3 regions of the Klebsiella sp. F11 genome follow, and region 2 is predicted to be linked to each of the others. Evidence: predicted binding sites of a transcription regulator. Region 2 holds the regulator's gene; each other region holds the start of a gene.
What was found. The regulator Fur, encoded in region 2, represses iron uptake genes when iron is present. The targets are predictions, from matches to a motif close to ATAATAATGAGAACNACTATCAA.
Positions count from the first base shown of each region.

Region 1: a site for Fur is predicted at 2,010-2,032, ahead of exbB (tol-pal system-associated acyl-CoA thioesterase). Genes of this name have one in related genera too.
Region 3: a site for Fur is predicted at 1,696-1,718, ahead of AC1M2H_RS09265 (TonB-dependent receptor domain-containing protein). Genes of this name have one in related genera too.

Region 1 is NZ_CM160060.1:707,757-711,986, forward strand. It holds gene yghB (DedA family general envelope maintenance protein YghB) at 1-526, opposite strand, end outside; gene metC (cystathionine beta-lyase) at 657-1,844, opposite strand; gene exbB (tol-pal system-associated acyl-CoA thioesterase) at 2,094-2,825, shown strand; gene exbD (TonB system transport protein ExbD) at 2,832-3,257, shown strand; gene AC1M2H_RS03600 (TIGR00645 family protein) at 3,397-3,891, shown strand; gene mgrA (L-glyceraldehyde 3-phosphate reductase) at 3,933-4,230, opposite strand, start outside.
Region 2 is NZ_CM160060.1:3,984,693-3,988,922, reverse strand. It holds gene chiP (chitoporin ChiP) at 212-1,615, shown strand; gene AC1M2H_RS19730 (ChiQ/YbfN family lipoprotein) at 1,663-1,995, shown strand; gene fur (ferric iron uptake transcriptional regulator) at 2,075-2,527, opposite strand; gene fldA (flavodoxin FldA) at 2,819-3,349, opposite strand; gene ybfE (LexA regulated protein) at 3,500-3,793, opposite strand; gene ybfF (esterase) at 3,927-4,230, opposite strand, start outside.
Region 3 is NZ_CM160060.1:1,857,594-1,861,823, reverse strand. It holds gene trhP (prephenate-dependent tRNA uridine(34) hydroxylase TrhP) at 1-1,352, shown strand, start outside; gene AC1M2H_RS09265 (TonB-dependent receptor domain-containing protein) at 1,851-4,097, shown strand; gene AC1M2H_RS09260 (carbonic anhydrase) at 4,185-4,230, opposite strand, start outside.

The DNA.
Region 1 (4,230 bases), 2.4 Mb from region 2:
TTAGCGCATATCCGAGTCCGGTGACCACGCTGACCCACAGCAGCGCGCTGAGCCAGTTGAAGAACTGGAAGCGGCGGTTGGAGAGCCCCGAAATCCCGGCCATCGTAGGCAGCAGGGTGCGGACAAAGGCCAGGAAACGACCGGCCAGCAGGGCCAGCAGCCCGTGCTTATCAAACATGCAGGTCGCACGCTGATGATATTTTTGCGGCAGATGGGAAAGCCAGCCCTTCACGGTCTCGGTATTGCCGAGCCAGCGCCCCTGGACATAGCTCAGCCAGCAGCCGAGGCTGGCCGCCGTCGTCAGAATGGCAAGGGTGGGCACAAAGTCCATGACGCCTTTAGCAATCAGCGCACCGGCGAGCAGCAGCAGGCTGTCTCCGGGTAAAAATGAGGCCGGCAGCAAACCGTTCTCGAGAAACAGGGTCGCGAACATGACCAGATATACAACGCCCACAACGTGAGGGTTCGCCAATGCGGCAAAATCATGTTGCCAGAGCGCGGCGACAATCTCTTGAATAACAACCATGGACTTTCCTAAGTGGTACCGTATTTTTGCCTAGTGTACTCCTGAAGAGCCCAGAACACCTTGATCCCGGGCGCAACAAAAGCGGCCGCCTCTAACAGAACGTCCGCAATTATTGCCACTGGCCGTCACTTTACACGATACGCGCGAAGCCCGCCGCTAAATCCGCCAACAGATCGTCAACATTTTCTAAACCGATATGGACGCGGATCAGCGTGCCGCTGAAATCGACTTCTGCCTCGGGGCGGATGGCGGCGATGTGCTCCGGCTGGTTCGCCAGGATTAGCGATTCAAAACCGCCCCAGGAGTAGGCCATGCTGAACAGGCTGAAATTGTCCAGATAAGCGGACAGCTCGGCATCGTTCAGCCGCTTATTGAGAATAAACGAGAACAGGCCGCTGCTGCCGGTGAAGTCGCGCTTCCAGAATTCATGCCCTTTGCTGCCCGGCAGCGCGGGATGGTTGACCCGTGCCACCTGCGGATGCTGCGCCAGCCATTCGGCGATGCGCAGGCTGCTCTCGTGGTGCTGACGCAGACGCACGCCGAGAGTGCGCAGGCCGCGGCTGGTCATATAGGCGGTATCCGCGTCGAGCATCTGCCCCATCAGATAGGCGTTCTCGCGCAGCTGGTCCCAGCAGCGCGCGTTGGCGACCGCGGTGCCGACCATCGCATCGGAGTGGCCAATCAGGTATTTGGTGCCGGCCTGAATCGAGATATCGACGCCGAAATCCAGCGCCCTGAACAGCACGCCAGCCGCCCAGGTGTTGTCGATCATAATGATTGCCTCGGGGGCGACGCTGCGTACGGCCGCGACGATCGCCGGAACGTCGTGAACCTCCATAGTTATCGACCCCGGAGACTCGAGGAACACCACGCGGGTATTCGGCTGGACCAGGCGGGCGATATCGGCGCCAATCAGCGGATCGAACCAGCCGGTGCTTACGCCGAGCCTGGCAAGCACTTTGGTACTAAAATCCTGGCTCGGCTCGTAGGCGGTATTGGTCATCAGAACGTGATCGCCCTGCTCAACAAACGCCAGAATCGTATTAGCCACCGCCGCCGCGCCGCAGGGGAACAGGGCGCAGCCGGCGCCGCCTTCCAGCTCGCACATGGCTTCCTGCAGCGAGAAGTGGGTCAGCGTGCCGCGACGGCCGTAAAACAGCTCGCCCTTCGCCCGGTTGCGGGTGGCGTGTTTCTTATCTTCGACGGTGTCGAACACCAGCGATGAAGCGCGCTGAATCACGCTGTTGACCGATCCTAAGGTATATTTTTTACTGCGCCCGGCCTGGACCAGGGAGGTATCAAGATGTTTGTCAGCCATGTTTTTTGCCTGTTTTTATACGTCTGGACGTCTAAACTAGCATGAATACCCGGATGTGTACCGGCTTACGGCGGATACAGGCAAAAATTTTACCAAATCCCCCGGCGGCCACTTTTTTACTGCGTAAGCGCAGGGAAAATAAACGTGATTTGCTGCACAGTGTAAATACTAATGAGAACCACTATCAATTCGATGCCGTTTTGATATTATTGTGCTCAGATTTTGTGATTTACGTCCTGGAGACTCAGAGTGGGTAATAATTTGATGCAGGCGGATCTTTCCGTTTGGGGTATGTATCATCATGCCGATATTGTCGTTAAGGTCGTGATGATCGGCCTGATTCTGGCGTCGATAGTCACATGGGCTATCTTCTTCGGCAAGGGTGCGGAAATCCTCTCCAGCAAGCGCCGCCTCAAGCGCGAACAGCACCTTCTCGGCGAAGCGCGCTCCCTCGATCAGGCCAGCGATATCGCCAACGCTTTCCATCCTAAAAGCCTGAGCTCACAGCTTATCAACGAAGCGCAGAACGAGCTCGAGCTCTCGGCTGGCGTCGAAGATAACGAAGGTATTAAAGAACGTACCGGTTTCCGCCTTGAGCGCCGCGTGGCGTTTGTCGGTCGCTATATGGGCCGCGGTAACGGCTACCTGGCGACCATCGGCGCCATCTCCCCGTTCGTCGGCCTGTTCGGTACCGTCTGGGGCATCATGAACAGCTTCATCGGCATCGCGCAGACGCAAACCACCAACCTCGCGGTTGTCGCCCCGGGCATCGCGGAAGCGCTGCTGGCAACGGCAATTGGCCTGTTTGCCGCTATCCCGGCGGTGGTTATCTATAACGTCTTCGCCCGCATGATCGGCAGCTACAAAGCCACTCTCGGCGACGTTGCTGCCCAGGTTCTGCTGCTGCAAAGCCGCGATTTGGACCTCAGCGCCAGCGGCACTACGCCGGTACGTACCGCGCAGAAATTACGAGTAGGTTGATGCTTTATGGCGATGCATTTTAACGAAAATCTCGATGATAACGGCGAAATGCACGATATTAACGTGACGCCGTTTATCGACGTCATGCTCGTGCTGCTGATTATCTTTATGGTGGCGGCCCCGCTGGCGACGGTTGATGTGAAGGTGAACCTGCCCGCGTCCTCCAGCCAGCCGCAGCCGCGTCCGGAAAAGCCGATCTACCTGTCGGTGAAGGCGGATAAAACCATGTTCCTCGGCAACGATCCGGTTACCGAAGAGACGATGGTTAATGCGCTGAATACGCTGACCGAAGGTAAAAAAGACACCACCGTCTTCTTCCGCGCCGATAAAACCGTGGACTACGAGACGATGATGAAGGTCATGGATACCCTGCATCAGGCGGGCTATCTGAAGATTGGTCTGGTGGGCGAAGAGACCGTTAAAGCGCAGTAGCCCTCACCGACATCTCTCCCCAGGCTGGCCTTGCGCCAGCCTTTTTTACGTCTGCCGATCCGCTGCGCCGACGGGATGTTGCATTCAGGCTGGCGGGTTGCGATATAATGCCGCTCATTTTTTTAACTTACAGGGTCTTATGGAACGTTTTCTGGAAAATGCCATGTACGCCTCACGCTGGCTGCTGGCACCGGTTTATTTTGGTCTCTCTTTGGGGCTGGTGGCGCTGTCGATCAAATTTTTTCAGGAGATTCTCCACATCCTGCCGCAGATCTTCAGCGTAGGGGAGTCGGACCTGATCCTGACCCTGCTGTCGCTGGTGGATATGACGCTGGTCGGCGGCCTGCTGGTGATGGTGATGTTCTCGGGGTATGAAAACTTTGTCTCTCAGCTGGATATCAACGAGGGCAAAGAGAAGCTCAGCTGGCTGGGGAAAATGGATGCCACCTCGCTGAAAAATAAAGTGGCAGCCGCCATCGTCGCTATCTCCTCCATCCACCTGCTGCGGGTGTTTATGGACGCGAAGAACGTGCCGGACAATAAGCTGATGTGGTACGTCATTATCCACCTGACCTTTGTGCTGTCGGCGTTTGTGATGGGCTATCTCGATCGCCTGACCAAAGTTAAGCACTGATTCCTGACTGCCCGGCGGCGTTTAGCTACCGGGCCAGCGGTTTACTTATCCGACGAAGCCTGCCACAAATTGAGCTGACCATCCGCCACGTGCTGGTCGATCTGCGTCAGCTCTTCGGCGCTGAACGTCAGGTTTTCCAGCGCCTGGACGTTCTCTTCCAGCTGCTGCGGACGGCTGGCGCCAATCAGTACCGAGGTCACCCGGTTATCCTTCAGCAGCCAGCTCAGGGCCATTTGCGCCATGCTCTGACCGCGGTCGTGCGCCATCTCCTGCAGCAGGCGCAGGCTCCGGACGTTCGACTCGCTGAGCATCGTTTCCGTCAGGCCGCGATCTCGCTTC
Region 2 (4,230 bases):
TATAAGGCTGTAACAAACAGACATAGATTATGTGCGCTTTGTCATAATCTTAAGCTTTGGTCGGCGAAAGAGATTGATAATTCGCGTCACGAAAAATAGTCTATCCATAGCGGATATGCGAACTTTTACCGCCCCGCTTTTTAGCAGTCTTATTTATTTTTCGCGGCTTGCCTTTGGCTCCGCGTTTTAAAACGTCAAAGAGGATATGCACATGCGTACGTTTAGTGGCAAACGTAGTACGCTGGCGCTGGCTATTGCCGCCGTCACCGCGATGTCGAGCTGGATCGTTGTTCCGCAGGCCAGCGCAGCAGGTTTTATTGATGATTCCACATTAACCGGCGGTATCTATTACTGGCAGCGCGAGCGCGACCGTAAAGACGTCACCGACGGCGATAAGTACAAAACCAACCTTTCGCATTCAACCTGGAACTCCAACCTGGATTTCCAGTCCGGCTACGCTGCCGATATGTTTGGTATTGACGTGGCGGCCTTTACCGCCATTGAAATGGCGGAAAGCAGCGAAAGCGGCCACCCCAACGAAATTGCCTTCTCCTCAAGAAATAAAGCCTACGACGAAGATTACTCCGGCGATAAGAGCGGAATTAGCCTCTACAAAGCGGCGGCGAAATTTAAGTTTGGCCCGGCGTGGGCGCGCGCTGGCTATATTCAGCCAACCGGGCAAACGCTGCTGGCCCCGCACTGGAGCTTTATGCCGGGCACTTATCAAGGTGCCGAAGCCGGAGCCAACTTTGATTACGGCGACGCCGGCGCGCTGAGTTTCTCCTACATGTGGACCAACGAATATAAAGCGCCGTGGCATATCGAGATGGATGATTTCTACCAGAACGATAAGAAGACCAAAGTCGATTATCTGCACTCTCTGGGCGCCAAATATGATTTTAAAAATGACCTCGTGCTGGAGGCCGCGTTTGGCCAGGCTCAGGGCTATATCGACCAATATTTTGCCAAGGCCAGCTATAAATTTGACGTTGCCGGCACCCCGTTAAACACCAGCTATCAGTTCTACGGCACCCGCGATAAGGTCAGCAACGGCGGCGTGAACGATATTTATGACGGCACCGCCTGGCTGCAGGCGCTGACCTTCGGCTACAAGGTTGCCGACGTGCTGGACCTGCGTCTGGAAGGCACCTGGGTTAAGGCCGAGGGCCAGCAGGGCTACTTCCTGCAGCGTATGACTCCAACCTACGCATCCTCTAACGGCCGCCTGGACGTGTGGTGGGATAACCGCTCCGACTTCAACGCCAACGGCGAAAAAGCGGTGTTCTTCGGCGCCATGTATGACATGAAAAACTGGAATATGCCGGGCTGGGCGTTTGGCGCGTCTTACGTTTACGCATGGGATGCGAAGCCGGGCAAAATGGCGACGCCAGATGCCTACTACAACGCGGATAAGCGTCTGGAAGAGTCGGCCTACAGCCTCGATGCCATGTATACCGTACAGGACGGCCGGGCGAAGGGCACGCTGTTCAAGCTCCACTTCACCCAATACGACAACCACTCCGATATTCCAAGCTGGAGCGGCGGCTACGGCAACATCTTCCAGGATGAGCGCGACGTGAAGTTTATGGTTATTGCCCCGTTCACTATTTTCTGATGCCGCAGCGGCGGGCGTAAGCCTGCCGCCAGTCCGTGAGGTTGATTATGAAAAAGCTATTGCTCATCGCCATGCTGGCATCGGGCCTGGTGGCCTGTACGCAGTCACCGGCGCCAAAAGAAGACAGTAAACTGAAGGATGCCTATAGCGCCTGTATCAATACGGCGGAAGGGAATCCGGATAAAGTTCAGGCCTGCCAGAGCGTGCTGAACGTTCTTAAAGAGGATAAGCAGCATCAGCAGTTCGCCACGCAGGAAAGCGTGCGCGTGCTGGATTATCAGCAGTGTATCCAGGCGACCCGCACCGGCAACGATCAGGCGGTGAAGGCCCGCTGCGACCAGATCTGGAAAGAGATCCGCCGCAACAATACCCGGCCCTGATTTCCCCCGTACTTCCTATTTGTGGGCATAAAAAAAGCCAACCTTCGGGTTGGCTTTTTGCTGCTTACGCTGCGGGAAATTATTTTTCCAGCGGATCATGCGCGTGTTCATCTTCGCGGCAATCGCCTTCCGCACAGTGGCCGTACAGGTACAGGCTGTGGTTGGTCAGGCGGATGCCGTGACGGTGGGCAATTTCACGCTGACGCGCTTCGATGGAGTCATCGCTGAACTCAATCACTTTGCCGCAATCGAGGCAAATCAGATGATCGTGATGATGCTGCTGCGTCAGCTCGAAAACGGATTTACCGCCTTCAAAGTTATGGCGGGTAACAATGCCGGCATCATCAAACTGGTTCAGTACGCGATAAACGGTAGCCAGACCGATCTCTTCACCCATGTCGATCAGGCGTTTGTATAAATCTTCCGCGCTGACGTGATGGTTATCCGGCCCCTGCAGCACTTCCAGAATTTTTAATCGTGGAAGTGTGACTTTCAGGCCAGCCTTCTTCAATGCGGTATTGTTGTCAGTCATGCGGAATCTGTCCTGTTGCTAAACGATCTACTTCCATTAGCGGAAGTAATACAGAGAATCACCCGATGTAACGCGTCTCATTATAGAACTGCCATGATGAAATGAAAACCGCAAGCATCGAGCCTTGTATGCTGTCAAAAACGAGGCACAGGCTACAAACTGCGTCACGTCTCCTCGTTAAATCAGAGGACATTGTACAGATATGTGATTAAAAGTTAAAAACTTGTAGCTATTAGTTTTATTGCTTTTACCTATTAATACGGCGATATCCCAAGATAGCGCCGTTAACGATCAGGCGTTTTTGATTTCTTCGAGGTGCAGTTCTTCAGAAACCTGCTTAACCCATTTCTCTACGCGCTCGTTGGTCAGCTCAGGCTGACGGTCTTCATCGATAGCCAGACCGACGAAATGGTCGTCATCGGCGAGACCTTTAGAGGCTTCGAAATGGTAGCCCGCGGTTGGCCAGTGGCCGACGATGGTTGCGCCGCGCGGTTCGATGATATCGCGAATGGTACCCAGCGCGTCACAGAAGTATTCAGCGTAGTCTTCCTGGTCACCGCAGCCAAACAGGGCGACCAGCTTACCGTTGAAATCGACCTCTTCCAGCGTCGGGAAGAAATCGTCCCAGTCACACTGCGCTTCACCGTAGTACCAGGTCGGGATGCCCAGCAGCAGAATGTCATGAGCCTGCAGATCTTCTTTGCTGCTTTTGGCAATGTCGTGAACATCAGCAACGTCTTTACCAAGCTGCTTTTGGATCATTTTTGCAATATTTTCGGTGTTGCCGGTGTCGCTGCCAAAAAAGATGCCGATGATTGCCATGAGTAAAATAACCTCTTGATACTTAATGATGTGGTAGTGGCGTAATGCCCGCAGATAACGGCAATCATAGCAGAACAGGGGAGGGGGCGGAAACAGCAATCACGCCCGACTGCACACTCTGCTACATGAAAGTGCTGTTTTTGCGGTTTCTCAGACTTTACCCTGGCTATGCAGGGCTGCCAGCTGGTTCATCAACATCTCTTCAATCAGATCGCTGCGGTTCATATTGCGGGCATCGGCCAGCTCATTGAGCGCATCGACCGCTTCAGCGTTGAGCTTAAGCTCCACGCGCTTTAAGCCGCGAACTTTGTCGCGTTTAAGCTGATTGCGTTTATTGATGCGCAGCTGTTCGTCGCGCGAAAGCGGATTGGTCTTTGGTCTACCCGGGCGACGCTCGGTTGCGAACAAATCTAATGTCGTACGGTCCGTTTGTTCTTTTGCCATGATTCAGAGTGACTTCGGGGAAACGAGTTGTCGGGCCATTGCCGACACAGATAGCGCGCCATAATACATCAGGCGAACCGCTGCGCCAACGACCGCGGGCATTCTGCGGCGCGGTCGGGCAGTTTTTAGCCAGTTATGCCGCTAAAGAGGAGAGATATCGGCGAATGGCGCGCAATACCGCTTCCGGTTTCTCCGCATGGACCCAATGGCCCGCGCCGGCAATCACGTGCGCGCGGGCCTGGGGGAACTGCGCCAGCAGCGCGTCGCGATACTCGTCGGTCACGTAGGGAGAGTTGCCGCCCGGGATAAACAGGGCCGGATGCGGCCAGGCGGGAACCGGCTGCCAGCCAACGATATGGCTATATTGATCCCACAGGACCGGCACGTTAAACCGCCACTGGCCGTCAACGAAGGACTTCAGCAGAAACTGAATCACC
Region 3 (4,230 bases), 2.1 Mb from region 2:
CGGAACTCCTTTCCCCGGCGGGAACGCTGAAAAATATGCGTTACGCTTTCGCCTACGGCGCAGATGCCGTTTATGCCGGCCAGCCGCGCTACTCTCTGCGCGTGCGCAACAACGAATTCAACCACGAAAACCTGCAGCTCGGCATCAACGAGGCCCATGCGCTGGGGAAAAAGTTCTACGTGGTGGTGAACATCGCGCCGCATAACGCCAAGCTGAAAACCTTCGTTCGCGATCTGCGGCCGGTAGTGGAAATGGGGCCGGACGCGCTGATTATGTCCGATCCGGGATTAATCATGCTGGTGCGGGAAAACTTCCCCGAGATGCCGATTCATCTCTCGGTCCAGGCCAACGCCGTCAACTGGGCAACGGTCAAATTCTGGCAACAGATGGGGCTCAGCCGGGTCATTCTCTCGCGCGAGCTGTCGCTGGAAGAGATTGGCGAAATTCGCAGCCAGGTGCCGGAGATGGAGCTCGAAATTTTCGTTCACGGCGCGCTGTGCATGGCCTACTCCGGCCGCTGCCTGCTCTCCGGCTATATCAACAAACGCGACCCGAACCAGGGGACCTGCACCAACGCCTGCCGCTGGGAATACAACGTCCAGGAAGGCAAGCAGGACGACGTCGGCAATATCGTTCACAAATATGAGCCGATCCCGGTGCAGAACGTTGAGCCGACGCTGGGGATCGGCGAGCCGACCGACCGGGTATTTATGATTGAAGAAGCTAAACGCCCGGGCGAATATATGACCGCCTTCGAAGACGAGCACGGCACCTACATTATGAACTCGAAGGATCTGCGCGCCGTCGCCCACGTTGAGCGCCTGAGCAATATGGGCGTGCACTCGCTGAAAATCGAAGGCCGTACCAAATCCTTCTACTACTGCGCCCGCACCGCGCAGGTCTACCGCAGGGCCATCGACGACGCCGCCGCCGGCAAACCGTTCGACGAAAGCCTGCTGGAAACCCTCGAAGGGCTGGCCCACCGCGGCTATACCGAAGGCTTCCTGCGCCGCCATACCCACGATGACTATCAGAACTACGAGTACGGCTACTCGCTCTCCGAGCGCCAGCAGTTTGTCGGGGAGTTTACCGGCGAACGTAACGGCCAGCTGGCGGCGGTGGCGGTGAAGAACAAATTCACCCTCGGCGACAGCCTTGAGCTGATGACGCCGCAGGGCAACGTCAACTTCACCCTCGAGCATATGGAAAATGGCAAAGGCGAAGTGATGCCGGTCGCCCCCGGCGACGGCTACACGGTCTGGCTGCCGGTACCGGAAGATATGGTGCTGCAGTATGCTCTGCTGATGCGCAACTTTGCCGGCCAGAGCACCCGAAACCCACATGGCAACTAGTTTATAAGGGTTATTTTTTCAGTATGCACGGATATTAGAAACGGATCACATACCGTTTCGCTCAAAGCCGGTATTATCCATTTCGCTGAAAAACATAACCCATAAATGCTAGCTGTACCAGGAACCACCTCCTTAGCCTGCGTAATCTCCCTTACGCGGGCTCATTTTTTATTATTAACCCACCTGCCTGATTTCCTCTTTATCGCGGGGACCCATTCGCGATCGTGACCCTGAAATTAAAAATAATGCCCGCCTTTCCCGCAGGGTTTGCTTTCGCCGGCCCGATAGCACACGCCGTTTCGCCCCTATTCATTAGACAGATAATTATAATCACCCCAATTAAATGATAATGATAACTATTTGCATTTGATCAAACGGAAGCATAAACTGCCATCCTTTATTTTTATAGCGTTTTAAACCGGTAATTAACCAGCTATTGGTTTTTCATCGCTTACATTGTTGTATTTTCGATATCTTTTTAAAAAATAAGGAAATTTTATGGGAAAGCGCGCCTTAACCCTCGCTTTATCTACGTCGATTTTTACGGGTTCGACGCTGGCTGAGGGAAAAAATGACGCTGAAGAAACGATGGTCGTTTCATCAACGGGAACCACTGAAAACACCCTCTCCGGATCTGATCTAAACCGATTCAGAGGGATTGCCAATGCCGATATTTTCTCCTCTGAAACCTATATCCAGTCAAATAATATGAGAAACGAGGCGGGTTCAATCGATCCCGGAATCAGGGGACTGCAGGGTGAAGGCCGCGTTCCGGTATTTATTGACGGCTCTCTGCAGTCAACGCATACCTCAAGGGGCTATCAGGGAACCAGCGACAGAACCTACATCGACCCTGATTTAATCAGCAATATCGCCATCAGCAAGGGGGCCTCACAGAATAACAATGCCTTTTCATCCGGCGCCATCGGTGGGGTAATAAATATAAAAACCCTCTCCACCGAGAATATTATCAACCCTGGCAATAGCTATGGCTTACTGCTTAAACTAAGAACCTTTAACAATAATAAAAAGCCGGATATTCCCGATGATTACTCGGCGCAGAGCTATTATCAGCTGACGGACAAGCCCCGCGGGTACGATTTTAGAAACGGCTCCGCCACGCTGGCCTTTGGTTTCAGAGATGATACCGTTGATAGCGTTATTGCCTATAGTAAACGATCGACCGGCAACTATTTTTCGGGGAAAAAGGGATTTGATAAATTCAGCGATCCGGTGGTGTTTAAAAATGAAGAGGTCGTAAACACCTACTTCGAAAGTGAGTCGTTTATTTATAAGCTTGCCGTCAGCGCCGGCGACGATCACCACTTCAACCTTGCCTACCGCAACCATCGTCAGCAGGCCGGCGAAACGCTGGCCGCCTACTGGTATAAAAACGCTAACGACGCCGATTTCGAGCCCCTGCCCGCAGGGGTGGAATCCATGCCGCAGTGGAAGCCCGGCAGCGCGATTGTTAACGCCTACAGCGCCGGATATACCTACGCCCCGGTTGACAACCGGCTGCTTAATCTAAATCTGAACTACTGGCTGACCAATACAAACTTAAAGCAGTATAACGGCCTGTGGGCGCTGGGGACCAATGCTCAGCAATATCTGCACGCCTATAGCAACAATAAAAACGGGATCGCCATCGTCAATGAAAGCCAGCTAAACATGCTCACGCTACGCTACGGCTCGTCAACGCAAAAGGAGACGCTGGCGCCAAAATCTGACGGACTGACCCGCTTTACCGCCTACCCCACCTCGCGGCATGGTGAGAGGCGGGAGAATGCCCTTTTCGTCAACGGGATGATTGAGAGCGGCCCTCTCCAGCTCAATCTGGGAATTAACTATCACAATGCCGAAGCCAAAGATTTTCAGACCAATGAAAGCGTAAAATATCAGGCGAAAGCGGATCTGAGTTCCGAAATAAGCTATGCGCTGACCCCAGGCACAACCCTGTTTGTGAAAGCAGCCAGAAACTACAGAATGCCGAGCCTGTATGAAACCACGGTATCAAACGAGATATTCAGCTATAACCCGGCCAACCCCATTGCGCCGGAGGTCTCCCTGCAAAAAGAAGTTGGGGTTAAGATACATCGCCCGGCTTTATTATCCGCAGAAGATGCGCTTGACCTCTCCCTCTCCAGGTTTAACAACCGGACCAATAACTTTATCTCTCCCGGAATAAAGGATAAAACCGCGGGGATGCCGGCATGGGAGGATAACTTCACGTTTATGAATTATGATAAGCTCGATTTATCCGGCATTGACTTTTCGCTAAAATACAACAGCGAACTGTTCTACTCGGCCATTTCCGCCACGTTCTATAGCAAAACGGCGGTGTGTTCAAACTACTATGCGCAAAAATACAATACCAGCAATTGTAATAACCTCGGCTTCGCCTGGGGGTTAACGCCCACCAGAATCCCCGCTAAACAAAATATCGCGGTGAACCTGGGGAAAAAGTTCCTCAACGAAACCGTCGATGCCGGCATCAGATACCACTATCACTCGGCGAAAACCAACCCCGCGGGATGGCTTGAGGGAACGGCGGCCAACCCGGTTATCGAAATCCCTTCCGGCTACCAGGTTGATTTGTATGGCGAGTATATTTTCAATAAAAATGCGACCTTTTTTGCCACCGTTAATAACGTCACCGATCGCTATGATATCCAGCCCGGAGCGGTTATCAGCATGCCCGATCCTGGCAGAACGGTGATGCTGGGCGTTGACCTCCGCTTCTGATCGTACCCGGCGGAAGCGCTATCCGTGAAGAGGGCGATTTTAGCGCCCTCTTCCCTGCCGACTATGCGCTATAAATATTTATAGCCATCACACTTCGAAGAAATCGACCTTCCCGCCGGCAAGATGGTACATG